Regions from separate parts of the Rhizobium sp. IBUN genome, predicted to be linked through region 2. Evidence: predicted binding sites of a transcription regulator. Region 2 holds the regulator's gene; the other holds the start of a gene.
The links. Region 2 encodes HrcA, which represses chaperone genes, less so after heat shock. Its sites were predicted from a motif close to GTTAGCACTCNCNNNNNGNGAGTGCTAAC; they were not measured.
Positions count from the first base shown of each region.

Region 1: the regulator HrcA is predicted to act here: its motif matches at 4,613-4,641, upstream of groES (co-chaperone GroES).

Region 1 covers NZ_AZNV01000008.1:39,514-47,124, forward strand. The annotation lists gene RHIBUN_RS0109840 (sodium:solute symporter family protein) at 1-662, opposite strand, end outside; gene RHIBUN_RS0109845 (DUF3311 domain-containing protein) at 652-849, opposite strand; gene RHIBUN_RS0109850 (bifunctional riboflavin kinase/FAD synthetase) at 983-1,966, opposite strand; gene RHIBUN_RS0109855 (TIGR01459 family HAD-type hydrolase) at 1,994-2,842, opposite strand; gene chrA (chromate efflux transporter) at 2,944-4,389, opposite strand; gene groES (co-chaperone GroES) at 4,700-4,996, shown strand; gene groL (chaperonin GroEL) at 5,071-6,711, shown strand; gene RHIBUN_RS0109880 (hypothetical protein) at 7,413-7,611, shown strand, end outside.
Region 2 covers NZ_AZNV01000003.1:175,843-183,453, reverse strand. The annotation lists gene RHIBUN_RS0104970 (nucleoside hydrolase) at 79-1,023, shown strand; gene grpE (nucleotide exchange factor GrpE) at 1,054-1,674, opposite strand; gene RHIBUN_RS0104960 (GFA family protein) at 1,894-2,328, shown strand; gene hrcA (heat-inducible transcriptional repressor HrcA) at 2,334-3,422, opposite strand; gene rph (ribonuclease PH) at 3,598-4,317, shown strand; gene RHIBUN_RS0104945 (VOC family protein) at 4,314-4,730, shown strand; gene rdgB (RdgB/HAM1 family non-canonical purine NTP pyrophosphatase) at 4,738-5,382, shown strand; gene hemW (radical SAM family heme chaperone HemW) at 5,418-6,593, shown strand; gene RHIBUN_RS0104930 (DMT family transporter) at 6,590-7,507, opposite strand.

The sequences.
Region 1 (7,611 bases), on a different contig from region 2:
GCGGCAGCAAAGACATTGGCATAGCCGCCAAGCTTCGAGGGAATGAGCGCCACGGCGGCGATCACCACGATGTAGATCATGATGTCCTTGACGAAGGCGATCAATGCCGGCGCCCGCAGGCCGGCCGAATAGGTGTAGAGCGCCAGCACAATGAAGGCGATCGCCAGCGGTACCTCGCCATGCAGCCCCAGCGCCTTCAGCGCGGCGGTCATGCCGACGAGCTGCAGCGCGATGTATGGCATCGTGGCGATGACACCGGTTACAGCGACGGCAAGCTCCAGCCCGCGCGAACCAAATTGGCCGTGAACCACGTCACCGGCGGTCACGTAGCCGAAGTCTTTCGCCCGCTGCCAAAGGAGCGGCATGACCATGAAGACGAAGGGATAGACAATAATGGTGTAGGGCAGCGCGAAGAAACCGTAGGCGCCAACCGTATAGACCAGCGCCGGAACAGCGATGACCGTGTAGGCAGTGTAGAAGTCGCCGCCGACCAGAAACCAGGTGATCCAGATGCCGAAGCTGCGGCCACCAAGGCCCCACTCGTCGATATGGGCAAGCGTCTTCGGCCTTCGCCAGTGGGTGGCGACAAACCCCATCACCGTGACGAGCACGAAGAAGAAAACGAAGACGGCAAGCGCGGTGGTGTTGAGTTCAGTCGTCATTGCGCATGCTCCGGTAGGCGATCCAGGTCAGGAAAGCGGTAACCGGCACCCAGGCGAGCTGATACCAGTAGAAGAATGGGAAACCGAAGAGAACCGGGTCGTGAAAGTTGTAGAAGGGAACCCAAAGGAGCCCGATATAGGGAATGATGAGCAGCCAGCAGGCTGCTGTTCCAAACCTTTTATCCATTTGATGATTGCCTTTCGGTGCTTGGGGGCGCAGCGAATCCGCGTCTAATCAAACAGATGACATAGACCCCTGCCCCCACACGGCAACGGCCGTCGTCCCGAAAGGGCCGCAATTTTCGAAAGCGTCTGAACCTTCAGGCGAAGCAGATCTTGCGGTCGAGCTCGCCGAGCGGCTGTACGCCTGTCAGCAGCGCACTCGCCTCCTCCTTGTCGCGGTTCATCTGCTCCACGAGGGGGTCGAGGCCATCGAACTTCAGTTCCGGGCGCAGATAGCCGAGGAAGGACACGGAGCAGAGCTGCCCGTAGAGGTCGCCGCTGAAATCGAAGAGATACGTCTCGAGCAGTGGCGCGCCATTGTCGGTGACCGTCGGTCGGCGACCGTAGCTGGCGACACCATCATAGAGCGTGCCATCGGCAAGGCGGAAGCGCACGGCATAGATGCCCGCCTGAATGTCTGCTTCGGCGGGCAACCGCATATTCGCGGTCGGAAAGCCGAGCTGACGGCCAAGCTTCTCGCCGCCGATGACTTCCGCTTCCACCGTATAGTGATAGCCGAGCATCGCCGCCGCCTCGCTGACATTGCCATCCCTCAGCAATTCGCGAACGTGGCTCGAGGAGACGACGTCGGTATTCTCGTCACGAAACGCGTCGATCAGCGTCACGCCAAAGCCGTATTTCTGGCCGGCATCCATCAGGAAGGCCGGGCCGCCTTCCCGGCTGCGGCCGAAATGAAAGTTGAAGCCGGTCACGACCTCGGATGCGCTGAGCCAATCCTTGAGGATCGAATGGATGAAATCGTCCGCCGAGCGCTGTGAGAACTCCCGGTCGAAGGGATATTCGATGACGGCATTGAAGCCGATCGCTTCGAGGATGCGCGCCTTGAGCGGCGCCGGCGTCAAGCGAAAGACCGGCTGCTCCGGGCGGAAGACAGTGCGGGGATGTGGCTCAAACGTCAGGACCAGTGCCGGAATGCCCCGCTGCCTCGATATCTCCAAGGCCCGGTTGAGCACGGACTGATGGCCCCGATGCACACCGTCGAAGTTGCCGATGGCAATCACGCCGCCATGCAGATGGGCCGGCAGGGGTTCGCGGGTTTCGTTGCGGTGAAAAACGGTCATCGGCTGGCTTTTCTCTTGCGAGGCTCGTTATGCGAGGCGGGGCATCCACCACATCGGCGTCGCTCTTTCGCGCTCCAGATAGGCGGTGAGGATCGCCTCGTCGGTCACTCCATTCAGCGTATATTCCGTCGCGTGGATGCCGCCGCTGATATAGAGGAGATCAAGCCCGTAATCGAGAGCGCCGCGAACATCGGTCGGCATACCGTCTCCGATCGCAAGCACACGGTTCAGCGGAAAGTCCCCGTGGGCTTCGCGGGCGGCAGATAGCACGGCCTCGTAGATCGGCTTGTGCGGCTTGCCGGCAATGCGCGTTTGGCCACCGAGCTGATTGTAATACGCCGCCATCGCGCCGGCGCAGGGGATGATCTTGTGGCCTCGCTCGACAACCAGATCGGGATTGGCACAGATCATCGGCACGCCACGCGCCTGAAATGCCTTCAGCAACTTGGTGTAGTCTTCCGGGGTCTCGGTTTCGTCGTCGAAGAAGCCCGTGCAGACGACCGAGTCCGCATCCTTGGCCTCGACGCGCTCGACACCAAGGCCCTCGATGATCGCCTCGTCGCGATCCGGTCCAAGCAGAAATACCTTCTTCGGACCCTCGGCGATCAGGCCCCGCGTGACGTCGCCCGATGTGACGATGCGGTCATAGGCGCCATCCTGGATGCCGATCTGGCGAAGCTGCGTCACGACCTGCGGAGCGATGCGCGGCGAATTGGTGATGAGAACGACGGTTAGCCCCTCGCCGCGCGCTGCTTCCAGCGCCGCAGCCGCCTTGGGAAAGGGATCGACTCCATTGTGCAAGACGCCCCAGACATCGCAGAACACCGCGTCGTAGTGGCTGGTGATTTCTGCAAAGTTCTCGATCCGCTTGGCCATTCCGATTTCCCGCTGTCGTTAAGTCAAGGTGACATCGCAAAGGCATGCCGGGATGGCAAGGCATTTTGCAGTGAGCAACGGCAAAAAACTGTGCCCGTCGATTAGAGAAGGGCCTCGCCCGTTTTGATTAGCAGGCCTGCGGCAGTCGACACAGCAAGTATCGTCAGGAGGCCCTTCTCGAATCGGAAGAGCATCACGCACGCCATTACAAAGATCCCAAGCGCCGCGATATCGAGGGTCCGCCACTCCGGCCATGCGACGCTGACGATTGGCAGACCGGTTTTCCCGGACAGGAGTGCGGCACGGCCAACTTCGGCGAAGAGCACGTGCAGACCGAACCAAAGGGCAAGGTTGAGGATGACGCCGACTACCGCCGCGGTGATCGCCGAAAGGGCCGACGAGAGGTTTTCGTTGCTGCGCAGCTTCTCGATGTAGGGAGCCCCGGCGAAGATCCAGATGAAGCTCGGCACGAAGGTCGCCCAGGCGGCGAGGAAGGCGCCAAGGAAGCCCCCGGCAAGCGGCGCCATGGCGAGCGGGTTGCGATAGCCGGCGAGAAATCCGACAAAACAGAGAACAAGAACAAGTGGCCCGGGCGTCGTCTCGGCAAGTGCCAGTCCATCGAGTATCTCGGCCGGCTGAAGCCAGGCGTAATGGCCGACGGCGACCTGGCCGACATAGGAGAGGACGGCGTACGCGCCTCCGAAGGTGATGACGGCCATCTTGGAGAAGAAGATGAAGACCGCGCCGAAAACATTGGTTTCGCCGCTCAGGGTTTCGGCGATCAGGTCCGTCGGTACATCGAGGCCGCGAATGAAAAAGAGTGGCGACTGCCAGACAAGGATCCAGAACACGAGCACCACAAGAGGCCTTGCGATCACATGCGTAACCTCGGGAAAATGCGTGCGCGAAGAGGCTTGCGGCAAGACCGGCGCTGCCAATCGACGCTTGGAATACTTCATCCATAACAAGCCTGCTGCTCCGGCCAGGATGATAACCAGAGGAAACGGCAAGTTCAGGAAGAAGAGAGCCAGGAACGACGCTCCGGCCACATAATAATGAAAGCGCTCCCTCAGCGCTCGGCGCCCCACCCGGAGCAAGGCCTCGATGACGATTGCCAAAACGGCAGCCTTTACTCCGAAGAAAAGCGCGGGAAGCCACGCGGCCTCCTGAAAGACGGCGTAGAGGCTCGACAGCATCAGGATGACGAGGAAGCCCGGCAATACAAACAACAAGCCGGCAATGAGGCCGCCGCGCACGCCGTGCATCAGCCAGCCGATATAGGTGGCCAGTTGCTGAGCCTCCGGGCCAGGCAGCAGCATGCAGAAATTCAATCCGTGTAGGAAGCGCTCCTCGGAAATCCAGCGCTTCTCATCGACAATCGTCGTGTGCATCAGGGCGATCTGACCGGCCGGCCCGCCGAAGCCCAAGCAGCCGATGCGCGCCCATACACGCGCCGCCTCCCCAAGTGTCGGTACCGCTATGATTTCGTCCGCCGCGATCGTTTTGTTCACGGTTGCCGCCCCCTGCCCCAAGCTGCTCGATACCATCGGCGTGTATGCGCGGCAATCCTGACGCCACTCGCCCCGCGGGTGCCGCAAACGTTCCGGGGCTACAAAAGCTCTCCAGCTTCAGGACGTTCGGAAATCTCGGAGAGAACGCAGCCTGTCGCACTTCCGACAAGGATTTGCTGTTATGGCTGTTTGTGAGGACGGCGAAGAAAAATTGCGGCCGTTCTTGACTCCCCGTTGGGCCACTCCTAAATGCTGCCTCGCTAGCACTCACCAAGCACGAGTGCTAACACCCATCCGTGCGGGCCGCTCTCGGCCTGCTAGTGTCATTTGATCGAGGGATTAGACAATGGCAAGCACCAATTTCCGCCCCCTTCACGATCGCGTCGTTGTCCGTCGCGTTGAGTCCGAAGAAAAGACCAAGGGCGGCATCATCATTCCGGACACCGCCAAGGAAAAGCCGCAGGAAGGCGAAATCGTCGCCGTCGGTTCCGGCGCTCGTGACGAGTCCGGCAAGGTCGTCGCTCTCGACGTCAAGGCTGGCGATCGCGTTCTGTTCGGCAAGTGGTCCGGCACTGAAGTCAAGATCAACGGCGAAGACCTTCTGATCATGAAGGAAGCCGACATCATGGGCATCATCGGCTAATCAGCCGTTTTTCCCCTTTCCGATTTTAGCTACGGGCCCAAAGCCCGGACAACTCGAATTCAGGAGTTTCAATCATGGCAGCTAAAGAAATCAAGTTCGGCCGCACCGCGCGCGAAAAGATGCTGCGTGGCGTCGACATTCTCGCTGACGCAGTGAAGGTAACGCTCGGCCCGAAGGGTCGTAACGTCATCATCGACAAGTCCTTCGGCGCTCCGCGCATCACCAAGGACGGCGTTTCGGTCGCCAAGGAAATCGAACTGGAAGACAAGTTCGAAAACATGGGCGCCCAGATGGTCCGCGAAGTTGCTTCGAAGACCAACGACATCGCCGGCGACGGCACGACGACCGCAACGGTTCTCGCTCAGGCGATCGTTCGCGAAGGCGCCAAGGCTGTTGCAGCCGGCATGAACCCGATGGACCTGAAGCGCGGCATTGACCTCGCTGTTGCTGAAGTCGTGAAGGATCTCCAGGCCAAGGCCAAGAAGATCAACACCTCGGAAGAAGTTGCCCAGGTCGGCACGATCTCCGCAAACGGCGAAAAGCAGATCGGTCTCGACATTGCTGAAGCAATGCAGAAGGTCGGCAACGAAGGCGTTATCACCGTCGAAGAAGCCAAGACCGCTGAAACCGAACTCGAAGTCGTCGAAGGCATGCAGTTCGACCGCGGTTACCTCAGCCCGTACTTCGTCACCAACCCGGAAAAGATGATCGCTGATCTCGAAGACGCCTTCATCCTCCTGCACGAGAAGAAGCTCTCGAACCTCCAGGCCATGCTCCCGGTTCTCGAAGCTGTCGTTCAGACCGGCAAGCCGCTCCTCATCATCGCTGAAGACGTCGAAGGCGAAGCTCTTGCTACGCTCGTCGTCAACAAGCTGCGTGGCGGCCTGAAGATTGCTGCTGTCAAGGCTCCTGGCTTCGGCGATCGCCGCAAGGCCATGCTCGAAGACATCGCGATCCTCACGGGCGGCACTGTCATCTCCGAAGACCTCGGCATCAAGCTCGAGTCGGTTACCCTCGACATGCTCGGCCGCGCCAAGAAGGTTTCGATCTCCAAGGAAAACACGACGATCGTCGACGGTTCGGGCGCCAAGTCCGACATCGAAGGCCGCGTTGCCCAGATCAAGGCCCAGATCGAAGAAACCACCTCCGACTACGACCGCGAAAAGCTGCAGGAGCGTCTTGCTAAGCTCGCTGGTGGCGTTGCAGTCATCCGCGTCGGCGGTTCGACGGAAGTCGAAGTGAAGGAAAAGAAGGACCGCATCGACGACGCGCTCAACGCGACGCGCGCTGCTGTTCAGGAAGGTATCGTACCGGGCGGCGGCGTTGCCCTGCTGCGTTCCTCCGCCAAGATCTCCGTCAAGGGCGAGAACGACGACCAGGAAGCTGGCATCAACATCGTTCGCCGCGCTCTGCAGGCTCCGGCCCGTCAGATCGCCGAGAACGCTGGTGACGAAGCATCGATCGTTGTTGGCAAGATCCTCGAGAAGGGTCAGGACAACTTCGGTTACAACGCCCAGACCGGCGAATACGGCGACATGATCGCCATGGGTATCGTCGACCCGGTCAAGGTTGTTCGCACGGCTCTGCAAGACGCAGCTTCGGTTGCTTCGCTGCTGATCACCACCGAAGCCATGATCGCCGAGCTGCCGAAGAAGGACGCTCCGGCTGGCATGCCGGGCGGCATGGGCGGCATGGGCGGCATGGACATGATGTGATAGGCGAAAGCCTATCGCTGAAGCGTCCATAAAGCTTCACCGATCTATCTCCTGGTTTTCCCGGAATAGGAAGGGCGGTCTTCGGACCGCCCTTTTTCGTTCCGGCGCATGATTCGCCAGGTGAGCTTTTTCAATCGTCAGGTGAAACGTTTAACCGGATATCTGAATGCGCCTCGCATTCGGCGAAGCTTTCGCAGAGCTTGTGCGCCTGCATTATTTCTTCCAAAAGCTGTGTTATCCGTTCGCTGCAATTTTATGCACATTTCAGAGCTCACGAGAGCATTGAAACCGGTTGCACTTCGGCAGCCGCGCATTTTTTTGCTCTTTTTCGCGTCCCCCATACTTTCACGGTTGTTTTTCCACTCACAGTAGCGATCGGCATTATGCAAAAAGCGGATTGCCGTTTGCATGAAAGTGCCTATAAATCCCCGCGCATTCGGCGCGTGTCATCAGCCGATGGGTCACGATGCGCATCGATCCTGACCACGAGAATGCGACGTAGGATTCGGGACAACCCCTTCCCGAAAAATATATTAGAAGTTGAGTAACGCCCCCGTGAAATTGGAAGCGGTTCCGTGAGAAGAACCGGCAATCCAGACCCCATTTCCCGGTCGCCCGAGCATGATGCGCGGTGCAACATGAACCTGCTCATTTTTGCCGGACGTGCGGCGGGGGAAGCCGCACCTAAGCTGGGGAAAAATTTGTTCAAAATCGCGAGAACCAACGCCGCGGCACCGCTTATGCCGGGCTCACTGGATATCAGCAATCATGATCCTGAAATGCTGGCGCAGTTTTCCATTTCGGAAACCTGGGTCGGAGACCTGTCCAGCGGCGTGATCCGCCTCAAGGAATGGAGCGCCCTGCTGCACGGACTCCCGGCGCGGGTATGCGGCCTCCTGA
Region 2 (7,611 bases):
TGTGCCGATTTGCGACGGGAATATAAACAAACGGTGCATGCCACGAAGACGCGCACCACGAGGATGGGAACGATCGGAATGGCAAACCCTAGAAAGATCATCATCGACACTGACCCCGGTCAGGACGACGCAGCCGCCATCATGCTGGCCTTTGGCAGCCCGGAAGAGCTCGATGTACTGGGCATCACCACGGTCGCCGGCAACGTGCCACTGTCCTACACCAGCCGCAATGCGCGCATCGTCTGCGAGCTCTGTGGTCGCACCGATACGAAGGTCTTTGCCGGCGCCGACAAGCCGATTGCGCGCAAGCTGGTGACAGCGGAGCACGTGCACGGCAAGACCGGCCTCGACGGTCCGGTTCTCGACGAGCCCACGATGCCGCTGCAGACGCAGCATTCGGTGGATTTCATCGTCGAGACGCTGCGCAGCGAGCCGGAAGGCGCAGTGACGCTCTGCACGCTGGGGCCGCTGACCAATATTGGCCTGGCCTTCCAGCAGGCGCCCGACATCATCCCGCGCGTCCATGAACTGGTCATGATGGGCGGCGGCTTCTTCGAGGGTGGCAACATTACGCCGGCCGCCGAATTCAACATCTACGTGGATCCTGAGGCAGCCGACATCGTCTTCCGCTCCGGCGTTCCGATCGTGATGATGCCGCTCGACGTCACGCACAAGCTTCTGACACGCAAGGACCGCGTCAAGCGCATGGCTGATCTCGGCACACGCCCGGCCATCGCCATGGTCGAGATGCTGGAATTCTTCGAACGCTTCGATGTCGAGAAATACGGCTCGGACGGCGGCCCGCTGCACGACCCGACGGTTATCGCCTATCTGCTGAAGCCGGAGCTTTTCAAGGGGCGGACCTGCAATGTCGAGATCGAGGTGAAGTCGGAACTGACTGCCGGCATGACCGTCGTCGACTGGTGGCACGTGACCCACCGCAAGCGCAATGCGCAGGTCATGCGCGATGTCGATGCGGACGGCTTTTTCGATCTGCTGATCGAGCGTTTCGCCCGCATCTGATTTCGGATTGTTTGACGGGCGCCTGAGGGATCAGGCGTCCTTCTGGTCGAAAACCGAATTGGTTTCGGGTTCGACCAGCTTCGGTCCGCCCTTGGCGACGCCGACCATGGCCGGGCGCAGAACACGCTCGCCAATCGTGTAGCCAGCCTGAACGACCTGAACAACGGTGTTGTTCGGCACCTCAGGGTTCGGTACTTCGAACATGGCCTGGTGGAAATTCGGATCGAACTTCTGGCCAACCGGCTCCAGCTTTCGGACGCCGTGGCGCTCGAGCGCCGACAACATCGAGCGTTCCGTCATCTCGACACCCTCGATCAGCGTTGTCAGGCCGGCATCAGCGGCAGCCTTTGCTTCCTCCGGAATCGCATCGATGGCGCGGCGCAGGTTGTCCGAAACGGCCAACATGTCGCGGGCGAAGCCAGCAGCCGAATAGGTCTTGGCGTCCTTGATTTCCCGCTCGGTGCGGCGGCGCAGGTTATCCATCTCGGCAGCAAGCCGCAGATAACGGTCGCGCAGCTCTGCGTTCTCGCCCTTCAGAAGTTCCAGCGGATCGGGCTGTGCGGTGGCTTCGTTCTCGACGTTTGCGGCAGCGTCCGCTGCGGCTTCGGCCGCGGCTGCGTCAGGTCCGTTCTTCGTCGTTTCGTCAGTCATGACGTTCTCCGGTGATTGGTGTCTTTTAGGATGTGCCCGATATCGAGCTTTGACGGGCAAAAATCAAGTCTGCGTGACTGAAAAGCGCGCGATGCGGGGCAACTCATGCCGGGTTGAGCGAGAGGGCCAGCTTGACTTGCTCGCGCTAAAGTTCTTTTATTTTAGAGCTACCTAAATCTTTCTTGCTTCGGCCTAATCCTGGGTCAGGGAGCTGCTACCATGAGCGATCAGAAAAGCTATTCCGGGCGCTGCTTCTGCGGCGCCGTGGAGATTGTTGCTACCGGCGAACCGGTGGCGATGGGATACTGCCACTGTGCCTCCTGCCGGCATTGGTCCGCAGGGCCGGTCAATGCCTTCACGCTCTGGCAGCCGCAGGCTGTCCGGGTCACTAAAGGCGGAGAGCATGTCGAGGGCTATCAGAAGTCCGATACCAGCGTGCGGAAGTTCTGCGAGCTGTGCGGTGGGCATCTCTACACCGAGCACCCGACCTGGGGCGTCACCGACGTCTACGCGGCACTTCTGCCGGATCTCGACTACACCCCGGCGCTGCACGTGAACTATCAGGAGAGCGTGCTGCGCATTCGTGACGGCCTGCCCAAATATAGAGACATGCCCGCGGAGATGGGCGGCTCGGGCGACACGTTGCCTGAGTAGCTGCGCTACTTCGCGCTGCGTGACAGTCGCGTCATAAGCTGAGCGGTATAATCCACCATCGGGACGATGCGCGAGTAGTTGAGACGCGTCGGCCCGATCACTCCCACGGCACCGACAATGCGGTCGTCATCATCACGATATGGCGCAACGATCAACGACGAGCCGGAGAGCGAGAAGAGCTTGTTCTCCGAGCCGATGAAAATGCGCACACCTGGCCCGCTTTCGGCCAGATTGAGGAGTTCCAGCAAGCTGTCTTTTTTCTCGAGGTCGTCGAACAGCATGCGCAGGCGGTCGAGATCGTCGGCACCGGCGAGACCGGCGAGCAAATTGGCGCGGCCGCGAATGATGAGCTGAGCCGGTTTGCCTTCGTCCGCGCTGCCGGACCACACAGCGATGCCGCGCTCGACGAGATCCTGCGACAGCGTGTCGAGTTCGCGGCGGACATCGTCCTTCAGTCGGCTCAGCTGATTGCGCAGTTCCGGCAGCGTCTGGCCGGTCATATGCGCGTTGAGGAAGTTTGCGGCCTCGGTCAATTGCGATGATGTGACGCCTGCCGGAAGCTCGATGATGCGGTTTTCCACCTGGTCGTGATCGCCAACGAGCACCGCAAGCGCCTTGGTCGGCTCGAGGCGAATGAACTCGACATGCTTGAGCACAGGATCGCTTTTCGAGGTGATGACAAGTCCGGCGCCGCGCGAAATGCCCGAGAGCATTCGGCTCGCCTCGTTCATCATCAATTCCATCGGATTGTCGCGGCTTTCGGCGCGCACCTGCCGATCGATGTTGGCACGATCCTCGGCCGAGAGATCGCCCACCTGCATGAAGGCGTCGACGAAGAAGCGCAGGCCGATCTGCGTCGGCAGACGCCCGGAACTGACATGCGGTGAATAGATGAGGCCGAGTTCTTCCAGATCGCTCATCACATTGCGTACGGACGCCGGCGACAGCGACATCGGCAGGATTCGCGAAAGGTTGCGGGAACCGAGCGGTTCGCCCGTTTCCAGATAGCCCTCCACGATGCGGCGAAAGATTTCCTTGGAGCGTTCATCCAGCGCAGCCACTGCCTCTGAAACCGACGTCGATCTGAACTCCATGAAACCTTGCGTACCCGTGCTGACGATGATCCGACAAAATATAGCCAATCTCTCCGCAGCGGCAAAAGGGAAATTGCAAATGGACGCTGCCAATCGTAGAAGCTCTCAACACCATAGCACGCATGATCTACCCGAAGCCTGCTTGGGTCTTCGGCACGATGATTAGGAGAATAGTATGCGGCCCTCAGGCAGAAAAACCGACCAGATGCGCAAGGTCTCTTTCGAGCGCAATTTCTCCAAGCACGCGGAAGGCTCCTGTCTGGTGAAGTTCGGCGATACGCATGTGGTGTGCACGGCGAGCGTCGAGGAAAAGCCGCCGGCATGGCTGCGCAACACCGGCAAGGGCTGGGTTACGGCCGAATACGGCATGCTGCCGCGCGCCACCGGCGATCGCATGAAGCGCGAAGCTGCGGCCGGCAAGCAGGGCGGTCGCACCCAGGAGATCCAGCGCCTGATCGGCCGCTCGCTGCGCGCCGTCGTCGACCTCAAGGAGCTCGGCGAGCGCCAGATCACCCTCGATTGCGACGTCATCCAGGCGGACGGCGGAACGCGCACCGCCTCGATCACCGGCGCCTGGATTGCGCTCTACGACTGCCTGAAATGGATGGAGAGCCGCAACATGCTCAAGGTCGAGCGCGTGCTCAAGGACCATGTCGCGGCCATTTCCTGTGGCATCTTCGCAAACCAGTCGGTCCTTGACCTCGACTATCTCGAAGACTCCTCGGCCGAGACCGACGCGAACTTCGTGATGACCGGCACTGGCGGTATCGTCGAAATTCAGGGCACCGCCGAAGGCACGCCCTTTACCGACGAGGAGTTCGCTTCGCTGATGACGCTCGCCAAGGGGGGCATTGCCGAACTCGTGGCGATGCAAAAGCAGGCGATCGCCGGATGAACGACGTGCTGGAAGGCATGCTGGAGACGGCGCTCTATGCTGAGGATCTCGACAAGGTCGAAGCCTTCTATGAAGGCGTTCTCGGTCTTTCGAAGATCTCGCGGAGCGGCAACCGGCATGTCTTCTTTCGCTGCGGCCCCGGCGTGCTGCTGATTTTCAATCCGAAAGAAACGATCAAGCCGCCCTCACCGACCGCGCTGCAGGTGCCGCCTCATGGCACGACAGGTGCGGGACACGCCTGTTTCCGCGTCTCGGGCGAAAATCTCGATGCGATTGCCGCCCGGTTGATGTCCGAAGGTGTTGCCATCGAATCCGAAGTCACCTGGCCGCAGGGCGGCCGATCGATCTATTTCCGCGATCCAGCGGGCAACAGCCTTGAATGCGCTGAAGCCCGTATCTGGGGCATCGAATAGGACAATCATGCGCAAGCTCGAAACCAAGACCATTGTCGTTGCCAGCCACAATGCCGGCAAGATCCGGGAAATCCAGGACCTGATCGGCCCCTTCGGCTTCACCGCGAAGTCGGCGGCTGAATTGAACTTCGTGGAGCCTGACGAAACCGGCACCACCTTCGAGGAAAACGCAAAGATCAAGGCGCTCGCTTCTGCAGAAGCCGCTGGACTTCCGGCGCTGTCGGATGATTCCGGCCTCGCCATCGATGCGCTCGGCGGCGATCCTGGCGTCTATACCGCCAACTGGGCCGAGAAGCCCGACGGGACCCGCGACTTCGCGATGGCGATGGAGAAAGTCGAGGCGGCGCTGGACAAGGCCGGCGCTTCAAAGCCGGAACAGCGTACCGCCCGCTTCGTAAGCGTGCTCTGCCTTGCCTGGCCGGACGGCCATACGGAGCTCTTCCGCGGTGAAGTCGAGGGCGCTGTCGTCTGGCCGCCGCGCGGCAGCCAAGGCTTCGGCTACGATCCGGTCTTTCAACCCGAGGGCTATGACACTACCTTTGGAGAGATGAGCGGGGAAGAAAAACACGGCTGGAAGCCGGGCGACGCAGAGGCCCTGTCGCACCGCGCCCGCGCCTTCAAGATTTTCGTCGAAACCTGCCTGGAAGCCTAAGGGCACACGTGGACACTTTGGAACAGCCTGACCTGATGCGCTATGCCGCTCTTCTGCCCGATACCGGCGAACCCGGCTTCGGCGTCTACGTGCATTGGCCGTTCTGCGCCGCCAAGTGCCCCTATTGCGATTTCAACAGCCATGTCCGCCACCAGCCGGTCGATCAGGAGCGCTTCACTGCGGCCTTCCTGAAGGAAATGGCAACGGTGCGCCAATTGAGCGGGGTGAAGACGGTGACGAGCGTCTTCCTCGGCGGCGGCACGCCCTCTCTGATGAACCCTTCGACGGTTTCGGCCATTCTCAATGGTATTGCCAAGCATTGGCATATGCCAGACGGTATCGAGATCACCATGGAGGCGAACCCCTCCAGCGTCGAGGCGGAGCGTTTCCGGGGCTATCGCGCCGCCGGGGTCAACCGCGTCTCGCTTGGCGTCCAAGCCTTGAATGACCGCGACCTGAAGTTTCTCGGACGGCTGCACGACGTTGCCGACGCGCTGAATGCGATCAAGCTGGCACGCGACATCTTTCCGCGGATGTCCTTCGACCTGATCTATGCTCGCCCGAACCAGACTGTCGAGGAATGGGAGCGCGAGCTGAAGGAGGCGATCTCCTACGCGGTCGATCACCTCTCGCTCTACCAGCTGACGATCGAGGAAGGCACGCCCTTCTACGGTCTTCACAAGGCGGGCAAGCTTGTCGTTCCGGACGGCGATCAATCGGCATTGCTCTACGAAGCGACGCAGGAGATCACGGCTCGCGAAGGAATGCCGGCCTACGAGGTGTCCAACCACGCGCGCCCCGGCGCGGAGAGCCGCCACAACCTCACCTATTGGCGTTACGGCGACTATGCCGGTATCGGCCCCGGCGCCCACGGGCGGCTGACGCGCGGCGCGATGAAGATCGCGACGGCGACCGAGCGGAAGCCGGAAAGTTGGCTCGATCTCGTCGAGCGCGACGGCCACGGCATCCTCGATCAGGAACAACTCGGCTACGAGGAGCAGGCGGACGAACTGCTGTTGATGGGACTACGCCTGAAGGAAGGTGTCGATCTCGCCCGCTGGCAACAGCTTTCAGGCCGCGATCTCGACCCAAAGCGTGAAGAATTCCTGCTGGAACACGGCTTCGTCGAGCGGATCGGCAATTCCCGGCTTCGCTGCACGCCGTCGGGTATGCTGATCCTCGATTCCGTCGTAGCCGACCTCGCCTGCTAGGCCGGCCGCTTTCGTCCCAGGGAAAACAACCGCCCGTCGATCGCCGCAAGGCCGATCGCGATCATCGCCATGCCGATCAGATGCTTGGCGTGCAGTTGCTCGCCGAGAATAGCTGCGCCGAGCAGGATGGCGCTGACCGGGATCAGGAAGGTCACGAGCATGAGGTTTGTCGCCCCTGCCGTTGCCAGGATGCGGAAGAACAACACATAGGCGATCGCCGTCGACAGCAAGGCCAGGCCCAGCAAGGCCATCCAGGTCTCGAGTGACGGGGCGGCCAAAGTCCAGGGTTGATCCACGACGAGCGCGATCGGCAGCATCAGGATGGTCGAAGCGGTAACCTGTCCGGCGGCGGGAATGAGCGGCGCCATGCCCATCTGGCGGAAGCGTCGGCCGAAGATCCCGGCGAAGGAGTAGGAGAGCGCAGCACCGAGCACGGCAAGCTGCGCCAGCACGTTCGAGCCGAGATCACGCAACACGTCGAAGCCAATCATGTAGGCAACACCAGCAAAGCCAACGAGGACGCCGAGCAGGCGGTTGCCGGTCATCTTTTCGTCCGCTGTCAGGAAATGCGCGACGACGACACCGAAGAGCGGCGTCGTGGCATTCAGGATCGAGGCAAGGCCGCTTGCGATGTGCGTCTGGCCCCAGACGATGAGGCAGAACGGGATCATGTTGTTCAGGATGCCCATGCAGAAGAACGCAGCCCAGGACCTAGCGTCGCGCGGCATCGCATGGCCGGTGGCTCGGACGATAAGGTTCAGCGCAAGTGCGGCAATCAGGACCCGGCCCGCGACGATCGTGAACGGCGGCAGGGTCTTCACCAGAATACCGTTGAAGAGGAAGGAGCCGCCCCATAACAGGGACAACACCAGCAGCATTCCCCACTCGGCAAGGCCCATTTGTTTCTGCTGCATTATCTTCTCCCTAGTCAGCCTGACCGGAATACATCCAGCCGCTGGCTGCCACCACCCGATTGTTGCGCGTCTCGAACGCGGCCATTCTCGATTAATTCTCGCTC